One region of the Sporomusa termitida genome, then DNA from elsewhere that is predicted to be linked to it. Evidence: riboswitches for the same ligand, from Rfam matches in the RefSeq annotation. Region 1 holds a riboswitch; the other holds the start of a gene.
What was found. A riboswitch is a leader RNA that binds a small molecule or an ion and turns the genes downstream of it on or off. The one in region 1 is predicted to bind cobalamin.

Region 1 (4,183 bases):
AATAGTTATCGGTCTGCTCAATAACCGGCGTGATCTCATAGGTGCTGAGGACGCCGTCGGCAACAGATTTCTGCGCTTGCACATTAAAGTTTTCGGCGCCGTTTAAGATACCTAATAATACCGGCAAATTAACCTGACTTTGACTATTGTATAGCACAGCTTCTCCGGCCGGCAGATACCCCAAGCCCGGCACCCAGCCCAACTGCAGGTTCAGATTGGTTTTGCCCTCCGCTGTGTTTGCCTGCGTTGCATTAGTAATATAAACGCTGTCGGTATTGCCGGTGCTAAAATACATTGCCGAGTTGAAATCGTTCGGGGTCACAAACCCTGTATCACTAATTTTACCAGTTCCGCTAGCCGGCGCATGCTGCAGCGCGGCATCCATGCTGTAATTGCCTAAACGAAAGGTGGTGCCTGCCGCTAACGTCGCATTTTCAATAAACAAGCTGCGGGCAATCTTGTGGGAAGAATATCGGTTGGGTTCACTGGTGCTTTGATCTCTATCAACTACTTTGCCTTCTACATGGTCATATGTAAAATAACCATCAATATGGCCGATCTCGCCGTTACTGATTGCACCAGGCTTAGAATAAGTAATAACATGATTAATCAACGGATCGTCGCCGGAGGTATTCGCATAAGTCAAATCAATAACAGAATTGTCAACGGTGCGTAAATCTTTTACTGTAATCGCCGTTCTTACATCGGCTGGTAGCGGTTGTACGCTTTGATCATTCTGCCAGTCTATCGTGCCGCCGCTGCTGTCAGGAATAAGATTGCCGTCACTGTCCATAACCCAGTTCTTATTAACAGCATAATCCGTGTCCAGAACCGAGCCGCTTGCCATATAGAGCACCCGGTCCAGCGGCCGCCAGCTATTGTCGCTGGACTCGCCGACTTTTACTTCATTATAGGCGTAAGTTTTCTGTCCCGGCGTTAGATTGGCAACAGTTTGCGTAAATTGAAACAAGCTGGAGGTGTCTTCCAGTTGCAACGAACTGTCTCCTACTATCTCGTAATCAGGCAGCTTCGCAACCCCCTCATCTGTCGCCGGTGGATTTGTCAGCCCTTGCATTTTGGCCAATTCGGCGCCGGTAAGCTTAACTAAGCAGTACTCATATGGAGGCGCATACTCTTTGACGAAGTCCGTCAATTGCTGCTCTTTGTCACTGCCGTCCGGAAGAGCCATAATATCCGCCAAACGATTCTGGGTAGCAACATCTAACAAATTCTTGTCAATGGAATTAATTATATTAGTAATATTATAACTTATTAAACTTTTTGTGCTCCAGTTAGATGAAGTTGCCCCCGTGACAACCGTCGTACAATACAACTTGCCGTTTATTTTAACCGCCAATGCATTATACTGCATATTTTCCGGATTACTGCCGGCAGCCGCTAGGGGAGTTATTTCCCTCAGCAAATTTCTTATCCCTGCAGCTCCAAAAACATTATAAGTGCTGCCATTATAGGTATAATTCAATTGTGAACTGTTAATCTGCAGAGGATAATAGCGAGTAGCTTCATTAGCCGGCTGATAACTGCCACTCCGAAAAGCATCCCTGCTCCAGCCTCCCAGATCTATATATTGGTAATCAGCCGTAGCATTGTCCGCCCAAGCGACCGCCGGCAAGGCCATTACCCCTAGCGCCAGTACGCAGGCGACACGCGCCGCCAGGCTTTTCGCGCCACAGCGCCGGCGGACCGACTTCGCCCGGCCGTTATTTTTCGCCAGTTCGGATACCACCTGCCAACAGGCGCGGGTCCGGTTCCAAACGACTTTATAGATATGATTTAAAATTTTAATCATTCCTTTTCTTTCCATCCCGGTCATCCTGGACACCCGGTGTACACCCGGCCGGCAAGCTGCCTGTCCACAAGAAGGGATGTTTCTTACTTTATCTATTGTGTTGCTTGTTTCACTTTGGCTATAGCGTCGGCCGTGATGTCCGTACCGCCGTAAACTATAGTGGCGGCATCCAGAACTGCTGTCAGGCCCTTTTCCTCAGCGACGGCCTTAATGGACGCTTCGATTTTGTCGCCCACGGGTTTCATCAGTTCGTCTTCCCGCTGAGCCTGTTGCCGGGACAGCTTATCGCTGTACGCCTGTTTTTTCGCCGGCGGCAGGTCTTTGGCATTGGCGTCGTAGTCTATCTGGGCCTCGGCCCGCATGGCCTGGATGCGGTTCAGGAGGTCCTGGATGCCGGGGTAACCGGCAAAGACCTGCTGTCTGTCGACATAGCCGACGGGTTGCTCGTTTTTAGCCTTAGCGGCCAGCGCCGACGCGGGCATCAGTAGTCCGAATACGAACAATGCGGTAACAATGATTCCTAATAATCTGTTCATTTTTTCCTCAACTTAATATCTTTGAAATGTTTGCATACAGGTACAAGCAATGCTTGTACGCCGGTAAAACTTGACATATAACCGAAATCCCGGCGAATAATACCGAATAAAAAAACTCCCTTATTGGGAGTGCTTACGCGAACCGACCGAATTGGTCTTGGTTTTCACATAATCTCCTCCCTGTCACTCGCAGGTATAATGGCGATTGCTGGATAAGGCAGTTCTCCTGACTCCGGTTCATAGCTCTCTTGCACCTTCCCAGGACGTACGTCCCAGTGGCAATTTCGCAAGCTTGCTCTCCGTTACAGTGGCGGGACCGCGCCGGCTTTTCACCGGTCTTCCCTATTAAGTCCTTGCGGACACCTATCCCTACGTTATGCTGTTGTCGTCCCCTGTGTAATCATATGTTTCCTTCAGGATAATATGACTCTTTTGTCCATTTTACTACTGGCTTTTTCCCGTTCCTCTGGCGAAAACATCTGCGTGTCCGGCTCAATCCGTCATATTACTTATTACAGGCATGCTCCTTTCCTCTTAGTCTTCATACCAAACTCCAGATAGTAATCTTCTTCCCTCCTTTTTCGGTAACGATTTGTCTTGTGTAAAGATAAAGCTCACACAAGACAAGATCTTCTCCCTGTTCATCGCAGGTCAAGCGAAGATGTCGGCACAGGCAGTTCTCCTGACTTCAGATCATCATCAGTCCGCCTTCCCAGAATGTTTATCGCATTCCAGTGGCATTCGTTAGACTGACTTCCCGTTACAGTGGCGGGACCGTGTTGGTTTTGCACCAAACTTCCCTATTAAGCCTTCTAAAAAGGCACCTGTACCCGCATGGATTCTGATTGTTCGTTCTATGTTTGTGGGTCCGTTCCCATCGCGTCTATGCTATAACAGCTACTGAAGCTTGTACCTCGTAAAAAATCACGAAAATCCGCTTTCGGCTATTGCTGCTGTCTGTTTTAATCTATGTATATATAAATTATTGGTCTGGTTGTCCAGCTTTGTCAAAATACAAAGAAGCCCCTCTGCGATGATAGCATCAGAGCGGCTTCTTTTACCCCGGCGAATCTGCCGGATAAAATGCAATAACTGGCATCGGAATCCCCTCCCTATCGCTCGCAGGTCAAACGGTGATTGTCATACAGGCAGTTCTCCTGGCTCTGGATCATCGCTCCACCAACCCTTCCCAGAAACCTTTGTTCCCAGTGGCATTCATGGCTTTGCTCCCCATTACAGTGGCGGGACCGCGCCGGTCTTTAACCGGCTTTTCTGTTAGGCCCTTGCGGGCACCTGTACCAAATTTGATTCATATTCTACTTTTTTATAAGAATTTCCTTAATCTTTCGTTAATTCGATAATAGCATTGGTGGATTTTTTTGTCAATGGATAACGGTATGTATACAACGATAGTGGCTTTGGGGTCAGGCCTCACACTTCACACAAATTGTTGCTAATCTTTTCTGCCAGGCGCTTCAGTTCATCTCTGTCAACGACTTTGTTGTACCCTCTAATAATCTCGCTCATGCTTAGGGATAGCATCTTAGTCAACTCTGTTTTTGTCATTACTCCCATCCGAACGGCTACGTAGATGAGGATATTTATCGCCGCTACCACGCGACGATCATGTCTTTCATGCATGATCTGTTCTTTATTGATCTCGCTGACTGATGCTACTGTTGCTAATATTTCATCAAAAGTAACGGACGGGGCTTCTGGCGCCTCGGATGTTTCGGTTGTCTCCGGCTTCGAATATATATGCTCAGACCATACTATCATATTACCATTAGTGTGAATAGTGAGGCCTGACCCCGAAAGTCTGGATTGACATTATGGT
Region 2 (4,183 bases), on a different replicon from region 1:
TTTGTGACAGGAGTTGTCAAACATCTTAGAATGAATACTTTACACCCAGTTGAACATTGCGGGCTGCCATTGGGTAATTGCCCCGACTATTGTTCGTCCCGCCGGAAAGTAACTCATAAGCTTCATTAGTGATATTAAAAGCATTCATATATATATCGGCACTATCATTCATTTTATAATTAACCGCCATATTCCAAACCCAGTGACCCCGTTCTATAAACCGGCTGGTATCACGCCCGGAAACGCCTTGCCCATTAATATTGAAATTCCATTGATCACTGCTATAGCCCAATTTTACACGGTAACCATTGGGCTGACTGTTAGTAGAATCAACAACATAACCTGCACCATCTGAATTATTTTCAATATGAACATGAGAGTAACCTACTTCGGTATAATATTTCTCTGAAATCTTATGATGAAGATCAATCTCAAAACCACGTTTTTTTTGCTTATCGATGTTCTGTGGCCGGTAATCTGTTAAATAATCATTTGGATCATCTGCTTTCCAGGCAATAGCATCAGATAACTTACTTGCAAAATAATACAGCTTCAAAAGGGTGGCATCACTGATTTTTTTATTCACACCGGCACTAATCACATGCCCGCTTTCCGGCTTTAAGTCTGGATTGCCAACCATTCCTCCCCAAGAATCTCCCGGAGGAGAATAATAATATAAGTCATCTAAGTTAGGGGCATTAAATACCCGGTTATAAGCAACATAGACATCAGTGGTATTATCCACACTATAGCTGGCATTCAGTTTAGGCGTTGTCTGACCGCCGAATTTACTATGGTGGTCATATCTGAGCCCGGGAGTAATAATCAGTTTATCAGTAACATGATAAATATCCTGCAGATATAAAGCCTGATTGGTAATGGCTTTATCTGCATAACCACCGCCTGTATTCTCAAGTACAGTTCCTTTTATCCAATCCAGACCTGCAACTAATGTATTATTTTCATCTAACTGCCAGCCAGTCTGATATTCAAGCCCTTGGGTACGACTTTTATAAGTTCCTGAAAAATCCATATTTTGATAATTAGAGTACGCTCGGATAAATCCGGGCACTTCCTTGACTTGGTTAAAATTATAAGTTAATGCAATATTATTAGTAAGATGCGTAGATCTGTTAGACGACTGGGTAGTAACCCTATTAGGCTGCCCCCCTTCATCATTCCAATGTTCAAAATTAACTGTCCAGGAATGATTAGCGTCAATTTCCTTGTCCAGCCGTAAGGTTATACCTTGACCATCAAATTCACTGTTAGACCAGCGGTAGGTGTCCCCCTTGTTGCTGCCGCCAGTTAGCGAAGGGTTAACCACATTATATTCACTATAGTCCTGATGTTTTTTATCGGCTGTAATATACAGACTATAGCCATTTGCTTGTGCTTGCGTGCTCATTTTATAATTGCGGGTACCCCACGATCCTGTTGTAAAATCTAAAGTAGTCTTATCTTCTGCTCCTTTACGGGTAATAATGTTGATAACACCCCCGACAGCATCTGATCCATAAAGCGCAGAAGCTCCACCTTTAACAATTTCAATTCGTTCGATATTATTCATAGAAATTATTGTGTTGGGATCAAAGGTGGAGCGCCCGCCTCCTCCTTCCGGCCGACCAATTTTGCGACCATCAATCATAAACAAAACGCGATCATCGCCATTCAATCGAACAGATTGTGCAGCTCCTAAAAAACCCTTACCACTTACAATCACACCATTTACGTCTCTAAGAACATCCCCAAGATTCAGATATTGACCATTTTCAATCTGCTCCCGGGTTATCACTGTCACATTAGCGCCTGATTTAGCAGCCTGTGTAGGAACACGATTAGCCGTTACAACCACTTTATCCAAAGAATACTCTTCATCGGTTGCAGCCTGGCCCATTACCGGCGCTTGAAAAAACATAACCCCGCCTACAATCATACATACTAGTGCCTGGGCTTTGATTTTTTTTATTGATTTTGTCTCCTTCATTATGTACTCTCCATTCATCTATAAATTCCCTTGCCCGTTCCATCAAGCGCTGCCTTATCCCCTCCCCCGGAAAACTAGCTTATCTCCTTACGGCGATTAATCACACAAGCCTGCCCGGGAAAGATTTTACAAGTCAACCCTATTAATAAAAAAATCCCGGCCACATAGCCAGGAAGGATCAACTGCTCAATAATCCCCTCCCTATCGCTCGTAGGTTAAACGGTGATTCACAATAGGCAGTTCTCCTGGCTCCGGATCATCGTTCCTCCAAACCTTCCCAAGACATTTTGTCTCAGTGGTATCTCTTGGATTTACTCCCCATTACAGTGGCGGGACCGCGCCGGTATTGCACCGGACTTCCCTATTAAGCCCTTACGGGCACCTATTGATCATATTAAATTTTCTGTAAATATAATCCTAATAATAACATCGCCCGGTTAGGGTTGTCAAACATATTTCTTCCAGTTAATAAAATTCCAATACTCTTGAGATTCCGCTTCTTCAAGCTGACACTGCTCCATACACCGTGGTTTCAAAAACAAATACCAGCGCTTAAGCGACTGGTATTTGCTCATCTATCACCTATATATTAGAACTTATATTTATAACTCAGCATGTAATTAATAGGGGTTGTGTAATAGGCCGAACTGGTATGGTTGACATTGTCCTGCCTGTCCAGCACATTGTCAATACTCAAATTAATTTCACTGACTGCATCAACGGCATAATTGACATGTAAGCTTGTTAATAAATAAGGCTTGGTTGCAAAAGAGTGTGCACTGCTTGGCGTAAGCACCCGCTTGGCCAGGTAGTTCGCCGATAGGCTGGCCGTCCATTTATCCATCTGGTACGTAGCCCCGCCATTTAGCTGCAGCCGGCCGAAGTTTCTGTCCCAATAGGTTTTAACCCCGGGTTTCTCGGATTTTGCCCTACCCTTGGGGTCACTATAGGTCAGTCCGTACTGATAAGACCAGCCGTTATGTCCCTGAATATCGGCACTTAACTCTATTCCCGTATTTTTCAGATCCTCATTGACGGCGTAATATTGATTGGATTGTTTGCTAAAGCTGATATTATCCTCAATCTCATAATTAAATAATGCCGCCCGCCATTTGTGGCCATTATGATTTTTCTTCCAGCCAATTTCATAATGAATACCGGTCTGGGGGCGAAGATTGGGATCGCCCACCACCATGCCACCACCAGTGGAGTACATCTGGCCGAAAGTTGGCATTACATAGGACTGGCCAATGCTGGCATACACACTGGCGTCTGCCGACAGCTTATGGACAAACTGGCCCTGGGCGCTGAAGTTGTGATAATTTTTATCTTCAGCAGCCCCGCCTGTCCAGCTTTTCCGGGCACTCAGCGTAAAGGTGTCGGCCTCCTGCAGCGGCACTTCCCATTGGCCGTAAAGCGAATAATTATTGCGCTCATAGCGAGTGCTTTCTTTCACTTCCGGCGTATAGTCTTCATTTTGATAGGTTGCGCCAAATAACAGCGTACTCCCGCTCGTCTGCCAGATATTTTGCAGGTCGAAACCATACGTGCGATTCTTCTCCTTGGAATCTTTCAATTGCGGATATTTGTCGCTCTCGCCGGTTGAACTGTAATAGTCCATCCCGGTAGAATGCAAACTGTTGGCATTATAGTATAAATTGCCTTTTAAATCGCCCTGCTTCACATTAAGCTGGACAAAATCCTTGGTATTATCATGCTTGCGATTATAGCGCGCCTTGTCATCAATGGAATAAGGATAATCATATTTAGCGTCATAGCCCTTACCAAAGGTATAGGTGAATCGGCTGATTGATTCATTATGACTGTACATTAAGTCAACGTTTTCATCAAAAACATAAGTGAGGGTAATATTATTTTTCTCCGAACCATTAAATACATTATACATTTCCGGGGTGGCCAAGTTGGAAGAAATTTTGCCAACATCGCCCCACTTATCATAGGTATAGCTGAAACCCAGCTTACCGGCCTGGGTAGTCAGGGCATAGTTTTGCTGCCCCTTGTTGCCGCCGCCGACCGTAACGGTATTTGGCATTCCCTTCTTCATGATAATATTAACAACACCGCCGGTAGCCTCGCTGCCATATAAAATGGCTCCCCCGCCCTTGACAACCTCAATGCGTTCCACGTTTTCCAGAGGCATATCTTCGAGATTATACAACCCTCTTAAGTTGGCCG

Region 2: it holds a riboswitch for cobalamin, as region 1 does, so the genes downstream of both, SPTER_RS01780 (TonB-dependent receptor plug domain-containing protein) here and SPTER_RS24085 (OmpH/Skp family outer membrane protein) in region 1, are expected to answer to the same signal.

What each region holds. Positions count from the first base shown of each region.
Region 1 is NZ_CP036260.1:38,074-42,256, reverse strand. It holds gene SPTER_RS24090 (TonB-dependent receptor domain-containing protein) at 1-1,825, opposite strand, end outside; gene SPTER_RS24085 (OmpH/Skp family outer membrane protein) at 1,903-2,346, opposite strand; cobalamin riboswitch at 2,546-2,728, opposite strand; cobalamin riboswitch at 3,002-3,189, opposite strand; cobalamin riboswitch at 3,477-3,658, opposite strand; gene SPTER_RS24080 (hypothetical protein) at 3,778-4,125, opposite strand; gene SPTER_RS26025 (SDR family NAD(P)-dependent oxidoreductase) at 4,179-4,183, shown strand, end outside.
Region 2 is NZ_CP036259.1:397,616-401,798, reverse strand. It holds gene SPTER_RS01780 (TonB-dependent receptor plug domain-containing protein) at 26-1,987, opposite strand; cobalamin riboswitch at 2,206-2,388, opposite strand; gene SPTER_RS01775 (TonB-dependent receptor plug domain-containing protein) at 2,577-4,183, opposite strand, start outside.